Roseivirga sp. BDSF3-8: one gene and its partners. The protein of the gene in region 3 interacts with the protein of the main gene of each other region in a pairwise test. Links are inferred from orthologs where the notes say so. Each region holds a gene or a part of one and is shown on either strand. Other genes may lie near its edges.

Evidence for each region. The genes of interacting proteins can lie anywhere in the genome.
Region 1: the proteins of ung (region 3) and AB9P05_RS23065 interact in binary tests that used the Escherichia coli proteins (3 or more experiments, as listed by UniProt). The link is inferred for Roseivirga sp. BDSF3-8 from one-to-one orthologs.
Region 2: the proteins of ung (region 3) and AB9P05_RS10210 interact in binary tests that used the Escherichia coli proteins (3 or more experiments, as listed by UniProt). The link is inferred for Roseivirga sp. BDSF3-8 from one-to-one orthologs.

What each region holds. Positions count from the first base shown.
Region 1 is NZ_JBGNFV010000001.1:5,669,196-5,672,985, forward strand. Bases 1-2,813 are described here. They hold AB9P05_RS23065 (N-6 DNA methylase), read right to left. Parts: upstream 2,242-2,813; coding sequence 760-2,241; downstream 1-759. Other genes in these bases: AB9P05_RS23060 (restriction endonuclease), read right to left, coding at 1-758; AB9P05_RS23070 (hypothetical protein), read right to left, coding at 2,331-2,528; AB9P05_RS23075 (hypothetical protein), read right to left, coding at 2,558-2,813. Outside these bases: more of AB9P05_RS23075, read right to left, coding at 2,814-2,968; AB9P05_RS23080 (STAS-like domain-containing protein), read right to left, coding at 2,987-3,322; AB9P05_RS23085 (hypothetical protein), read right to left, coding at 3,386-3,790. UniProt on the Escherichia coli protein: The subtype gamma methyltransferase (M) subunit of a type I restriction enzyme. The M and S subunits together form a methyltransferase (MTase) that methylates A-2 on the top and A-3 on the bottom strand of the sequence 5'-AACN(6)GTGC-3'.
Region 2 is NZ_JBGNFV010000001.1:2,455,412-2,459,319, forward strand. What follows is about bases 1-2,931. They hold AB9P05_RS10210 (nucleoside-diphosphate kinase), read right to left. Parts: upstream 1,711-2,931; coding sequence 1,291-1,710; downstream 1-1,290. Other genes in these bases: AB9P05_RS10200 (ScpA family protein), read left to right, coding at 1-128; AB9P05_RS10205 (lysylphosphatidylglycerol synthase transmembrane domain-containing protein), read left to right, coding at 129-1,268; AB9P05_RS10215 (bifunctional oligoribonuclease/PAP phosphatase NrnA), read left to right, coding at 1,902-2,931. Outside these bases: more of AB9P05_RS10215, read left to right, coding at 2,932-2,939; AB9P05_RS10220 (FKBP-type peptidyl-prolyl cis-trans isomerase), read left to right, coding at 2,932-3,858. UniProt on the Escherichia coli protein: Major role in the synthesis of nucleoside triphosphates other than ATP. The ATP gamma phosphate is transferred to the NDP beta phosphate via a ping-pong mechanism, using a phosphorylated active-site intermediate.
Region 3 is NZ_JBGNFV010000001.1:816,249-821,010, forward strand. The notes cover bases 1,169-3,974. They hold ung (uracil-DNA glycosylase), read right to left. Parts: upstream 3,000-3,974; coding sequence 2,337-2,999; downstream 1,169-2,336. Other genes in these bases: lepB (signal peptidase I), read left to right, coding at 1,169-2,280; apaG (Co2+/Mg2+ efflux protein ApaG), read left to right, coding at 3,120-3,506; AB9P05_RS03170 (O-methyltransferase), read left to right, coding at 3,517-3,974. Outside these bases: AB9P05_RS03145 (DUF5683 domain-containing protein), read left to right, coding at 1-435; dapB (4-hydroxy-tetrahydrodipicolinate reductase), read left to right, coding at 432-1,139; more of lepB, read left to right, coding at 1,165-1,168; more of AB9P05_RS03170, read left to right, coding at 3,975-4,314; AB9P05_RS03175 (methyltransferase domain-containing protein), read right to left, coding at 4,286-4,762. UniProt on the Escherichia coli protein: Excises uracil residues from the DNA which can arise as a result of misincorporation of dUMP residues by DNA polymerase or due to deamination of cytosine.

The DNA.
Region 1 (3,790 bases), 4.9 Mb from region 3 along the record:
ATGGGTGTAGCACCATCCCGTGAAGCTTCCTGCTGGGCAGCCCTGGTATAGGTACCGGTAGTAATCATAATCCCTTTTTCTGCTTTACCCATAATAGCACTACGAAAGTCTCCTATTTGGGCACGACTCACCGATCCTTTGTAGCGCTTGCTCTGGAAGGCTATCTTCATGGTAACGAAAGGATTGATCTCGAGCACACCGAATCCGTCTATGCCCCCGTCAGCTCCCTTAGGCGTAACAGACAGGCTTACAAAACCGTGCTCACGCAATAGCTCCATACATATGTATTCGAAGCCTTCCGGTGATACGCTCTTCAGGACAGACAGCAGGTCATCTTCCGCTGAAAATGTGATCTCGTCAGGGGCTTCAGTGCTTTCTTCCTTTGCCACCTGCTGCTTCCCTGCCTTTTCCTCCCTGATCTGCCGGTTTATCTCTACCCACTTCAGGAATATCTCCCGGGCCTCTTCTTCAGTCAGCGAGGTTTTCTTGCCTTTCTCGGTAAGGCGCCAGGTGCCGCGTATGGATGAGTCCAGCAGGCCTTCCCATACCAGGTACTGCCGCGCCCAGGCTACCTGGTTATGAAAGCGGTTAGTGCCTGACTTCAGCGTGGCATCAAGGGTTCTTTCCTTAAGGCCTTTCATTTCGGCGATCTTTTCAGATACTTCGCGCGGCTTGCCGGAGTAGCCCAGCTCACGCAGGGCATCGAGCAAAGGACCAAACCACTTGATGAATTCGGCTTGTTTTTTCTTTTGGGGCATATCAGTCTTCCAATTCTTTCCCTATGGTTCTGAAGCTTTCCAGGGCTGCTTCCAGGTCTTCTATAATCTCTGCTGCAAGGGTGTCTGGATCGGGCAGGTTGTCCATATCGGTGAGTGTGTCGTCACGCAGCCAGAAGAGGTCCAGGCTGGCTTTGTCACGTGCCACCAGCTCTTCATAGGTATAACGGCGCCAGCGGCCGTCAGGCTTTTCTTCGCTCCACAGCTCCTTGCGGTGGTGCCGGTTGTCAGGGTTATAGCAATTGATAAAGTCCTGCAGGTCGGCCAGCCGCATGGGGTTTTTCTTGAGGGTGTGGTGCACATTGGTACGATAGTCGTAGTACCACACCTCTTTAGTCCAGGGGTCTTTGGCGGCTGTTTTAGCGGTAAAAAAGAGCACGTTTGCCTTTACACCCTGTGCGTAAAAGATGCCGGTAGGCAGGCGCAGCACGGTATGCAGCTCGCAGGTCTGCATGAGTTTGCGGCGCACGGTCTCTCCTGCCCCACCTTCAAATAATACGTTATCCGGAAGTACTACGGCAGCCTCTCCACCGGGCTTTAGCATACTGACGATATGCTGCAGAAAGTTAAGCTGCTTGTTGCTGGTACTGGTCCAGAAGTCCTGGCGGTTCACGTACAGGTCTTCTTTTTCCTCATCGCCCTCCTCGTTGGTGTAGGTCACGGAGCTTTTACGGCCAAAGGGCGGGTTGGCCAGTACGTAGTCGAAGCTTTCGGAAGGCTTGGTAAGCAGGGAGTCGCCACGGGTTATGGGCAGGCGGTGGCTGTCCATTTTGCCAATGTTATGCAGAAAAAGGTTCATAAGCCCTAACTTGGCAGTAGCTGATACAAGCTCCCAGCCGTAGAAGGTCTTTTCTTTGAGAAACTGCTTCTGCTCGCGGTTCAGCGACTGCGCGGCTATATGATCATAGGCACTCAGGAAAAACCCGCCGGTGCCACAGGCCGGATCGGCAATGGTGCGCATTGGCTGTGGCTGCAGGCAGGCTACCATGGCTTGTATCAGGGGGCGTGGCGTAAAGTACTGCCCGGCACCGCTTTTGGTATCTTCGGCATTCTTTTGCAGCAGGCCTTCATATATATCTCCCTTTACGTCGGTGTCCATGCCCGTCCACTGCTCCTGGTCTATCAGTTTTACGAGGCGATAGAGCTTGGCGGGGTCCTGTATTTTATTCTGGGCTTTGGTAAATATCTGCCCGAGCATGCCTTTTTTCTTTCCCAGGGCCTGCAGTGTAGCACGGTAATGCTCTTCCAGTTCAGCACCGGTAAGCTTACTAAGCGCAGGCCAGGCATACTCTGCGGGCAGCCCGGTGTCGCGGTTGTAGGGAGGCTTACTGTATTCATCAGCCATTTTCAGGAACAGCAGGTAGGTAATCTGCTCCAGGTAGTCGCCGTAGCCAATGCCTTCATCGCGAAGGGTATGGCAGTAGTTCCATATTTTTTGGGTAATGGCGTGGGTACTCATATACATTGTTATGTGGTACCTCAAAGATAATGGCTCGTTAGAAAATAGTCGGGTTTTAATGGGAAAGTGTTATTGGCCGGGGTGATTTATATAGCTTACCGGTGTCTGCGATTAGAGCGGTCGAGTAAGTAGTCGTTTTCTGTAAAGATGTGGCTGTCCCGGAAGTTAAAGTCACCATCGTGTGTAACGATAGCAATGGGCCTGGGCTGGCTTTCAGCCATAATCTGCATGTGCCGGTGATAGTACAGGTCGTTAAAGTCATGGGCGGCAGACAAATCCTGTAGTAGCTGCATGGGGGCTACCTTTTCCAGGCAGTCATCGGCTACATAGATAAAACTCTGCAGATTTTTATTTTACGCTTTAATGTTCTGTGAGTCTGATTAAAATGCTCACAGTTCCGCTTACGATAGTGATGCTTATACTTAAAGTCCCTGGGCTCCTTACCACTTTCTTCCAGGTAGGCATCGTATCCCAGTTTCATGTAGCGGTTGTAGATCTCAGAGATGAGCAGGCTGGTCAGGATGATAAGGGGCTTTTCTCTGTTGCCGGACTCCTCCAGTACTTCTCCAAAGAAATCATTATAGGCCTGATCGCTATTTTTGCTGTGTCGTACATCATCAAACTCCGCATCATCATAAATGAGGTAAGTAAGCCAGACATTAGCATCCAGGAAGAAAAGGGAATAATCTTCAAACCTGACTTTATTCAGGCTGCGAATAGCAGGTTGGGGCATATATAAAAGATGGGAAACTTAATCTTCAAAAAGGCTGGCTACCTGCTCACTAGCGATACGGCGCTTCTCAGGTGACTTGGCACGCTCTATCACTTCAGCCACCAGCGTATCTATGTCTTCCTGATCCATATTTTTGATATGGATGTGCTGCTCACGGCCATTATTGCGGGTAACGAGCTTGCCTATAGCGGGGTGCAAAAAGGCGGTGGTAAGACTGCAAATGCCATTAAAATCCAATACAATATCCTCACAAGGCGCGGTAGACGACGCTACCTCCTCATATACCTTCATGCCTTTGCTATGCAGAATAGCATTACGTGAACTGATGATATCGAGAATAGTGAACGTTTTCATGGCTTTGCTAATTTAGTTCGCAAATCTAATAGAATATGATGAATAATTCGCGGTTTTCCTAACTTAATAACGAAAAACAAGATGAACTGTTGTGCCGGGAAACTCATGCTCAAGATGATATGTAGTCTTTCCTTTCTCCGGACAGTACTTCCAATAACAGTCCCCGGAAACAATATGAAGTTCTCCCATATGGTTCATACACTCGCTTAAAATAGTCGATAAGCCCAGGCCCCCTTTGGCTTCTGTCTTAGTAGAATTGCCCTGAAGAGCCCATTCTATAGCCTGAAGAGATGTACTAATATTATTATCAAAATTACTAACATTATTAAGAAAGCCAATACCTACATCACATAAAGTGAATACAAATTTCTTTTTGCCGGGAAAATACTGTCCGCAGGTGTAAATCGGTTCGGTAGTCTCGGCGTGCAGGGCCACATTAGAAAATATCTCCTGGTAGCGGCGTGTTAA
Region 2 (3,908 bases), 1.6 Mb from region 3 along the record:
AGATCGCCGTCATTTTTAACTTTTTGGCCATACTGGAGCTCGTGCAGTTAAGTCTGATCACTATTCAGCTCGGCGAGGGCTTCAATAATTTTTGGATAAAAAAGCCTGAAAAGGAACTTGCCCACTAAATGGACATCGACTCTAAGAAGATATTCAAGACATTAAACCCTAAAAATGTATGGATACCGATCGTTATCGGTGTGGGTATAGTGTTCTATCTTTTTGCCAGCGATGAATCCATCCGGGTGGAAGACCTGAGGCTCGTCCTCAATGCCAAAACCCTCCCCATCATACTGGCCTTTCTGGTGCTGTTCATGCGGGATGCAGGCTATGTCGCCAGGCTTCGCACCATTACCGGCAAAGAGCTTTCATGGGGTAGTTGCGTATTCACCATCATTATGTGGGAGTTTGCCTCCGCCGTTACCCCCTCCGTGGTAGGCGGTACCGCCGTTGCCGTCTTTATTATGAATAAGGAAGGCCTTAATCTCGGCAAGTCCCTCGCCTTCGTTATGGTCACCGCCATCTTCGATAACCTCTTCTTTGTCGTCGCTGCCCCCCTCATTCTTCTCGTTACCGGAGGCGACATATTTCCGGAAGTAGCCACCATAGCCAAGCTCGGCATTAACCTTAAGGCCGTGTTTTACGTCAGCTACAGCCTTATCGCTTTCTACACCTCCGTTATGGCCTTCGCCCTTTTTGTGAGGCCACGCGGCTTCAAGTGGCTCCTTATCCGGCTTACCAGCAACCGCCTGTTAAAAAGGTGGCGCTACAAAGCCTATGAGCACGGCAACGAAATTATCATGGCAAGCGCCCAGCTCAAAGGTAAAGGCTTTGCCTACTGGTTTAAGATCTCCCTTTTCACCATTTTTATATGGTCAGCCAGGTACATCCTTCTCAATGCGCTCATGTCCGCATTTGCCGGCATCGACCTCAATGGTCACCTCACCATTTTCGCCCGGCAGATCATTCTCTGGATAGTTATGCTCTTCTCACCTACCCCCGGTAGCAGTGGTACCGCCGAGCTTGCCTTCCCCGTGTTCTTTGAGAACTTCCTCGGCAACTATACCATCGGCACCAACATCCTCTGGAGACTATTCACCTACTACCTCTACCTCCTGCTCGGAGCCCTCGTGCTTCCCCGCTGGATACGCAGAGTCTTTTTTAAGAAAAAGGCAGAAGAAGATAAGCTCAAAGCCCGGAAGGAAGAGAAAGCAAATAACGGCGGAGGCACAAAAAAAGCCGGCACCCACGGGGATACCGGCAATTAATTAATCTTTCCGATACCGGAGATTAGAACTTCTCCGTTTCAGCAAAGAAGAAGCTACCCTCGATAGCTGCGTTCTCATCACTGTCAGATCCGTGTACCGCATTAGCCTCGATAGACTTGGCAAACAGCTTGCGGATAGTGCCATCCTCTGCTTCAGCAGGGTTAGTAGCTCCGATAAGTTTACGGAAGTCCGCCACAGCATTGTCTTTTTCAAGGATCAGCGCCACAATAGGACCGCTGGACATATAAGATACCAAATCCTGATAAAATGGACGCTCCTTATGAACTGCATAGAAGGCTCCGGCGTTATCTGCCGTAAGTCTGGTAAGCTTCATGCTAACAATACGGAAGCCTGCTTCTTCCATCATTTTGAGGATCGCGCCTGTATTGCCTGCTTCGTAAGCGTCAGGCTTGATCATAGAAAATGTCCTGTTTCCTGCCATGTTGAGTCAATTTTGGAATAAAAACCGTATTTACGGCCGCAAAAATAGCATTTATATTTAATTATTAAGAGTGAAGGCAAAAAGCGCTCAGCAGCCCCGGTCAGGCCGGCCTGCTTTTGTTTTTATCTATTTTATTATCACTTTTGCACTTCACTGAGGTCAACCCCCCTGTCAAAAAAGGGTTATTGCCAATGCAAAATTTAGCATCTTTTAAAGAGTTCTTAAGCGTACCTCAGAAAGTCGTTATCACTACCCATCACAAGCCGGATGCGGATGCGCTGGGCAGTTCGTTAGGGCTGGCTGCTTTTCTGAAGAAGAAAGGCCATTCCGTAACCGTCATTACCCCTACAGATTATCCCCGCTTTTTGCACTGGATGAAGGGAAATGATGAAGTGATCGTCTTCAACGAGGGTAACGAGCAGCAATCGGCCAGCCTTATAGAAGAGGCTACAGCCATTTTCTGCCTGGATTTTTCTAATCTCCATCGTATCAATGAGCTCGGCGAGCTCGTTCGCAATGCTTCCGCTACCAAGGTCCTTATAGACCATCATGAAGAGCCGGAAGATTTTGCTGACTTTAGCAAATGGGATAAGAAAGCCGCCGCCACCGCCGAGCTGATCTATATGCTCATCCGTGATATGGAAGAGACAGATCTCCTCGATCCGGACATAGCCGATTGCCTCTATGCAGGTATCATGACCGATACCGGGTCTTTTAAGCACCCTAATACCACCCGCAATGTGCACATCATCACTGCTGACCTTATGGAGTACGGGGCCGATGTGAGCAAAGTATCCAAACTCATTTACGATACCAATAGCCTGGACAGGGTGCGTTTTATCGGATATGCCCTTAACGAAAAGCTTACCGTCTTACCCGAATACCGTACAGCCTACTTCGCCATATCTGCCGAAGAGCTAAAGCGCTTTAATAGTAAGACCGGTGATACCGAAGGCCTTGTTAACTATGCGCTCGGTATTGAAGGAATCACCCTGGCCGCTGTTATCATCGACCGTACAGAAGCCGTTAAAATGTCCTTTAGAAGCGTGGGTGACTTTAGTGTCAATAAGTTTGCCCGGGCCCATTTTGAAGGCGGAGGACACAAAAATGCCGCCGGTGGCAAATCCGATGACAGCCTCGAAAAAACAGTAGAAAAATTCGAGAGCCTGCTGGATGACTACAAAGACCAACTATTGCAAAACGGAAAACCGATCAACGAACATGCATAAAATTTTCAGACAGGCCGCATTTGCCGTTATGGCCCTGGCCGCAGCCACATCTTGCGATACCAAAGAGTATGAAACACTCGAAAGCGGTGTACAGTACAAGTACATCGAAGAAGGTGAAGGCGCCAGCCCCTCTCATGGTAAAGTAGTGGTAATGAAGTTTGCCTATACCGCTGATGATGGAGATGAGTTCTTCAGCAGCAGCGAAATGCCTAATGGTAATACCGTAATGGTGTATGACTCTACCATGATGGGCCAGAAAGGAAGTATTGAAGAAATCATCAGTATGATGCAGGTAGGCGATAGCGTAGAGGCTAAAGTCGGTGCCGAAACCTTCTTCAAAAAGACCTTTAACATGGATCAGCTTCCTGATACCGTTAAAGCCGAAGAGAACATCACCTTTAACATTCGCCTGGTAGAAGTAGCCGACCAGCAGGAGTACGCTGAGCGCATGAGCCGCGAGCAGACCCAAAAGGACGAGACCGCCATTGAAGAATACATTGCTGAGAACAACATGGAAGGCCTGGAAAAAACCGAATCAGGACTTCGCTACGTGATCACCGAAGAAGGTGACGGCCCAGAGGTTGAGCAAGGCGACAGCGTTAAGATCAACTACACAGGTTACCTGCTTGACGGTACCGTATTTGATTCCAGCATTGAAGAGACCGCCCGCGAAGCAGGCGTTTTCATGGAAGGCAGACCTTATGAGCCCATCGGCCTGCAGTATGGCATAACCCGCTTTATCCCCGGGTGGAACGAAGGCATTGGCTACCTGAGCGAAGGCGATAAAGCCACCCTTATTATCCCTAGTGCCCTGGCTTACGGAAATCAGAGACGCAGCGCACAGATTGGTCCTAACAGCATTCTTGTATTTGAGCTGAGTGTGACCGAAGTAAAGAAAAACACCGATACAGCGAACTAAGCGTATACAAAAACGCATTAAATACCAAAGCAGGCCCTGTGCCTGCTTTT
Region 3 (4,762 bases):
CGAGCCTCGTTACTGTCCGCCGTTATGCCCGGACTCGGACAGGTTTACAATGGCAAATATTGGAAAGTCCCCGTCATTTACGGAGGATTTGCCATGTTCGGATACCTTATCAATTACAATAATGAGAACTACCAGGAATTCCGTGCCGCTCTTTTCGCAGAAATTGACGGTGATGATTCTACGGTGAATCCTTTTGAGGGAGTTCTTAGCGAAGCCTCTCTGAGACGCCGTACGGACCTTTTCAGGCGTAACAGAGATTTCAGTATGATACTTGCAGGCGTGTGGTATCTGCTGAATATAGTAGAGGCGCACGTGGATGCGCACCTGCAGGAGTTCGATGTAAGCGAAGATATTTCCATGCGCTTTGAACCTGTGGGAGGAAATAACGGCATCATGTTTGCTGGAGTGGGACTTACAATTATCTTAGACAAATGAATATTCTCCTGATCGGATATGGAAAAATGGGTCATGCTATCGAAGAGATAGCAAAAGAAAGAGGCCATACCATTACCGGTGCACTCAATAGCGAGGAAGAAAGAAATGCCTGGAAAGGTGAGGCAGATGTGGCTATCGAGTTTAGCCAGCCGGATGCAGCTTTCGACAACATCCATTTTGCTATTGAAAGGGGGATACCCGTAGTATCAGGAACGACAGGATGGCTGGAGAGGCAACACGACGTGGCTACTCTTTGCGAAAAACACAATGGCGCCTTTTTTTATGCCTCTAATTACTCCATCGGTGTTAATATATTTTTCCGCGTAAACCGCTACCTCGCCGACATCATGGGTCAGCAAGAGGGGTATGATGTGGAAATGGAAGAGGTACACCACACGGAGAAAAAAGACGCTCCCAGCGGCACAGCCATTACTCTGGCAGAAGATATCATTGAACGTGTAAAGCAAAAAAGCCGTTGGGTAAACGAAACTACGGAGGAAAAAGACGCACTGGGAATTTCCTCATTGCGGATAGACAAGACACCGGGTACTCACACCGTTACCTATTCATCTGACATAGACTCCATCGAGATAAAGCACACGGCTCATAGCCGTAAAGGCTTTGCACTGGGTGCAGTAGTTGCGGCTGAATGGCTCAGCGGCAGACAGGGAGTATTTGGTATGGATGATATGTTGCCATTTTAATCCGGCAGCTTAAATCTCAGATCTGATGAGCATTTTGACAAAAAAAGGAAAGGCTGAAGGACAAACAAGCAGTAAGCCTAAGAAAAAAAAATCCCAAACCCGGGAGTGGGCCGATGCAATTTTGTTTGCGGTGATAGCTGCCACCATCATCAGATGGCTGTTTCTGGAAGCGTTCACCATACCTACCCCTTCTATGGAAAACAGCCTGCTTGTAGGCGATTTCTTATTTGTAAGTAAAATTCATTACGGTCCGCGTACTCCTAAGACCCCTCTGCAGGTACCTTTGACCCATCAGACAGTTTGGTTTACTGACATTCCCAGCTATGTAGACTGGCTACAGCTGCCTCAGTATCGCCTTCCCGGATTCTCTGAGATTACCCGCAATGACGTGATCGTGTTCAACTACCCAAAAGAGATGGAGCACCCGGTAGATCTGAAAACGAACTATATAAAAAGGGCGATAGGCATGCCTGGCGATGTTCTTGAGATCAAAGATGGCCAGGTTTACATCGACGGTAAAGCGGCAGAAAACCCTGAAGGCATGCAGTTTATGTACATCATAGTACCCAAGAGCGGTCGCCTTCCTGACCAGGTTTGGGACCGGGTAGAGGTAAACCCGGAAGATGTCATGACAGTGCAGGCAGGCTACCTGGCGGCTATGAAACCTGAAAATGCCGAAGCCCTCAGAAATTATTCAAATGTAAGCTCAGTTGAGCGCTACCCTTTTAAGGAGGGAGAACTGGCAGGAGATATATTTCCCAACCCAAGCCGTTATGCCTGGAACCCTGACTGGTACGGCCCTCTGGCAATTCCAGCCATGGGTGAAACAATGGAAGTCAATGACGAAATGCTTGCCCAGTTTGGCAGTACTATAGCTAATTATGAAGGGCACGACGATGTGCGTATCTCTGAGAATAAGCTTTATATAAATGGCGAGGAGATAACAGAATACAAATGGCGCCAGAACTACTACTTCATGATGGGGGATAACCGTCACAATTCAGAAGACAGTCGCTTCTGGGGCTTTGTGCCGGAAGATCATATTGTAGGTAAAGCGGCCTTCATCTGGCTATCGCTGGACAAAAATGAAAGTTTCTTCAACAAAGTACGCTGGAGTCGCATCTTCAATAAGATTGAATAACCCCAGCGGGGTAAAAAAAACATAGCCTGTCCGCTTCCTCCGGACAGGCTTTTTTATTACCAGTTTATCTGAGGCTGACCCTTTTCCGCCAGGTAAGCATTAGCCTTACTAAAATGGCGATTACCAAAAAAGCCCCGGTTAGCCGCAAAGGGCGAAGGGTGAGCAGACTTAAGTACACAGTGCTTGTTTTCATCTATGATTTCCCCCTTTTTTTGTGCGTAGGCTCCCCAAAGAAGGAAAACAACGTCCTGTTTTTCAGAAGAGACGGTTCTTATCACTGCATCAGTGAATTCCTCCCAGCCCTTTTTCTGGTGTGAGCCCGCCGTATTGGCACGAACAGTCAGCGTGGCATTAAGTAATAACACCCCCTGGTCCGCCCATCGCTCAAGGTTACCCGTCGGAGGTATCTCTTTCCCTAAGTCTGCCTTGATCTCTTTGAAAATATTGACGAGAGAGGGCGGCATTGGGATACCGTCTTTTACTGAAAAGCAGAGTCCATTAGCCTGGCCCTTGCCATGATAAGGGTCCTGGCCGATGATAACTACGCGCACCTGCTCAAAAGGGCAGTGATCAAAGGCCGCAAAGATCCGCTTGCCAGGGGGATAGACCGTATGCTGGCTATATTCATCCTTTACGAAGGATACCAAGCTTTTAAAATAAGGCTTATCAAATTCGGGGGCTAGTTTCTCCTTCCAGGAGGATTCCATCCTGACATCCATGTCCAGCTGATTATTCAGATATGAAATGTATTATTTTGGCGGGATTATAGCGAAATGGTATGGAAACTTATAATTATTTTTGATGTTTAAGATCAGTAACCTGTATATAAGCAGCAATTCATGGTCAGGGAAATAACCGAAGGCATTAAAGTAAGTGTAGTGACGGAATATCAACCGGAATACTCTAGTCCGTCACAGATGCATTTTGTATTTACCTACCGTATCACAATAGAAAACGGCAGCGAATACACCATTCAGCTTCTGCGAAGGCACTGGTTTATCCATGATGCTAACAGCACGGTACGTGAGGTGGAAGGTCAGGGGGTAGTAGGACAGCAGCCTGTACTGGAACCGGGACAGACTCACCAGTATGTCTCCGGCTGCAACCTCAAATCCGGCGTAGGAAAAATGTATGGCACTTATCTGATGGAGCGTGTGGTAGATGGTAAGCAGTTTAAAGTGACCATACCCGAGTTCACCATGGTGGCCCCCTTCCGCATGAACTAGTAATTTGCCAATGTTCGACCCTGCTTATCGATTTTTATGGCACTGGCTGCATAGAGTGGATGCTCACAGCCTGCACTCCCCCTTGTTTTTCCAGTTTTATAATAAGGTAATACGGCCGAAAAAAGTCAGACCTCTCCCTGAAACAGTTGATTCGCTGATAGTGCAGGCAAAAAAAGATGGCCGGATAATAAACAGAAATGACCTTGGTGCCGGCTCTAAAGCACATGGTAATGAGGTAACAGTAGCTACCCTGGCCAAAAACAGTACTAGCACCCGACCGGTACGCCAGCTATTGCTAAATCTAACCTGTTGGTTAAACTCAGATACCATACTGGAGCTTGGCACCTCGCTGGGCTTTTCTGCACTCACGATGGCTTCAGCCAGACCGGAAGCCAATCTATTTACGGTAGAAGGCTGCCCCCAAACAGCAGCTATTGCTCAGGAAAATTTTAGCAAAGCTGCTGTCTCAACCATTGATCTCCACGTGGGTAACATTGACGATATCCTCCCTGATATATTGGATCAAGCTGGCCAAATCGACCTGGCTTACCTTGATGCAAATCACCAGTATGCCCCTACTCTCTCCTATTTTGATATGATCAGACCCTACCTGCACAGTGGCTCTGTGGTAGTCATAGGCGATATCTCATGGAGTAAAGAGATGCAGCGGGCCTGGCAGGAAATAAAATCGCGGCCTGAGGCAACTGCTACTGCAGATTTGCTGGATGTAGGAGTCGTGTTTATAACGCCTCTCCCCTACCGACTGTCTTACGCCATGGCTATGCCACGGGCTTCTGTAGCTCGATAAAAAGCTCTCTGTTCTGCCTGGGCGGGAGACTATTTTTGCAGCGCTCGAAGTGCAGAAAGTCGAAATATGATTTAAAATAGCCTTCGTACTCCTCTCTGAAACCACCAAAAGGAGGATGGTCGGTAAAGAGCGTGTCTTCAAAAAGAACCCCGGCAAGCTTTCCTCCGGGACGTAGCAATTCATTCATCTTTTCTGCATATGAAGTGCGCAATGCCGGGTTTAGTGCACAAAAGAACGTTTGCTCTACGATCAGGTCATAACTTCCTTCAAGGTCAAAGAAGTCTTTAAGAATAAGGTGTTCATCAGGAAAGGAGGGTGCTCTATACTTTAGATTTTTTAGTGGCACAGCAGATACATCCACTACCTGAACGTTTCGGAAGCCTTGCTCATGCAAATACTCTGCCTCATAGGCATTTCCTGCCCCAGGGATTAATATGTAAATATCTTT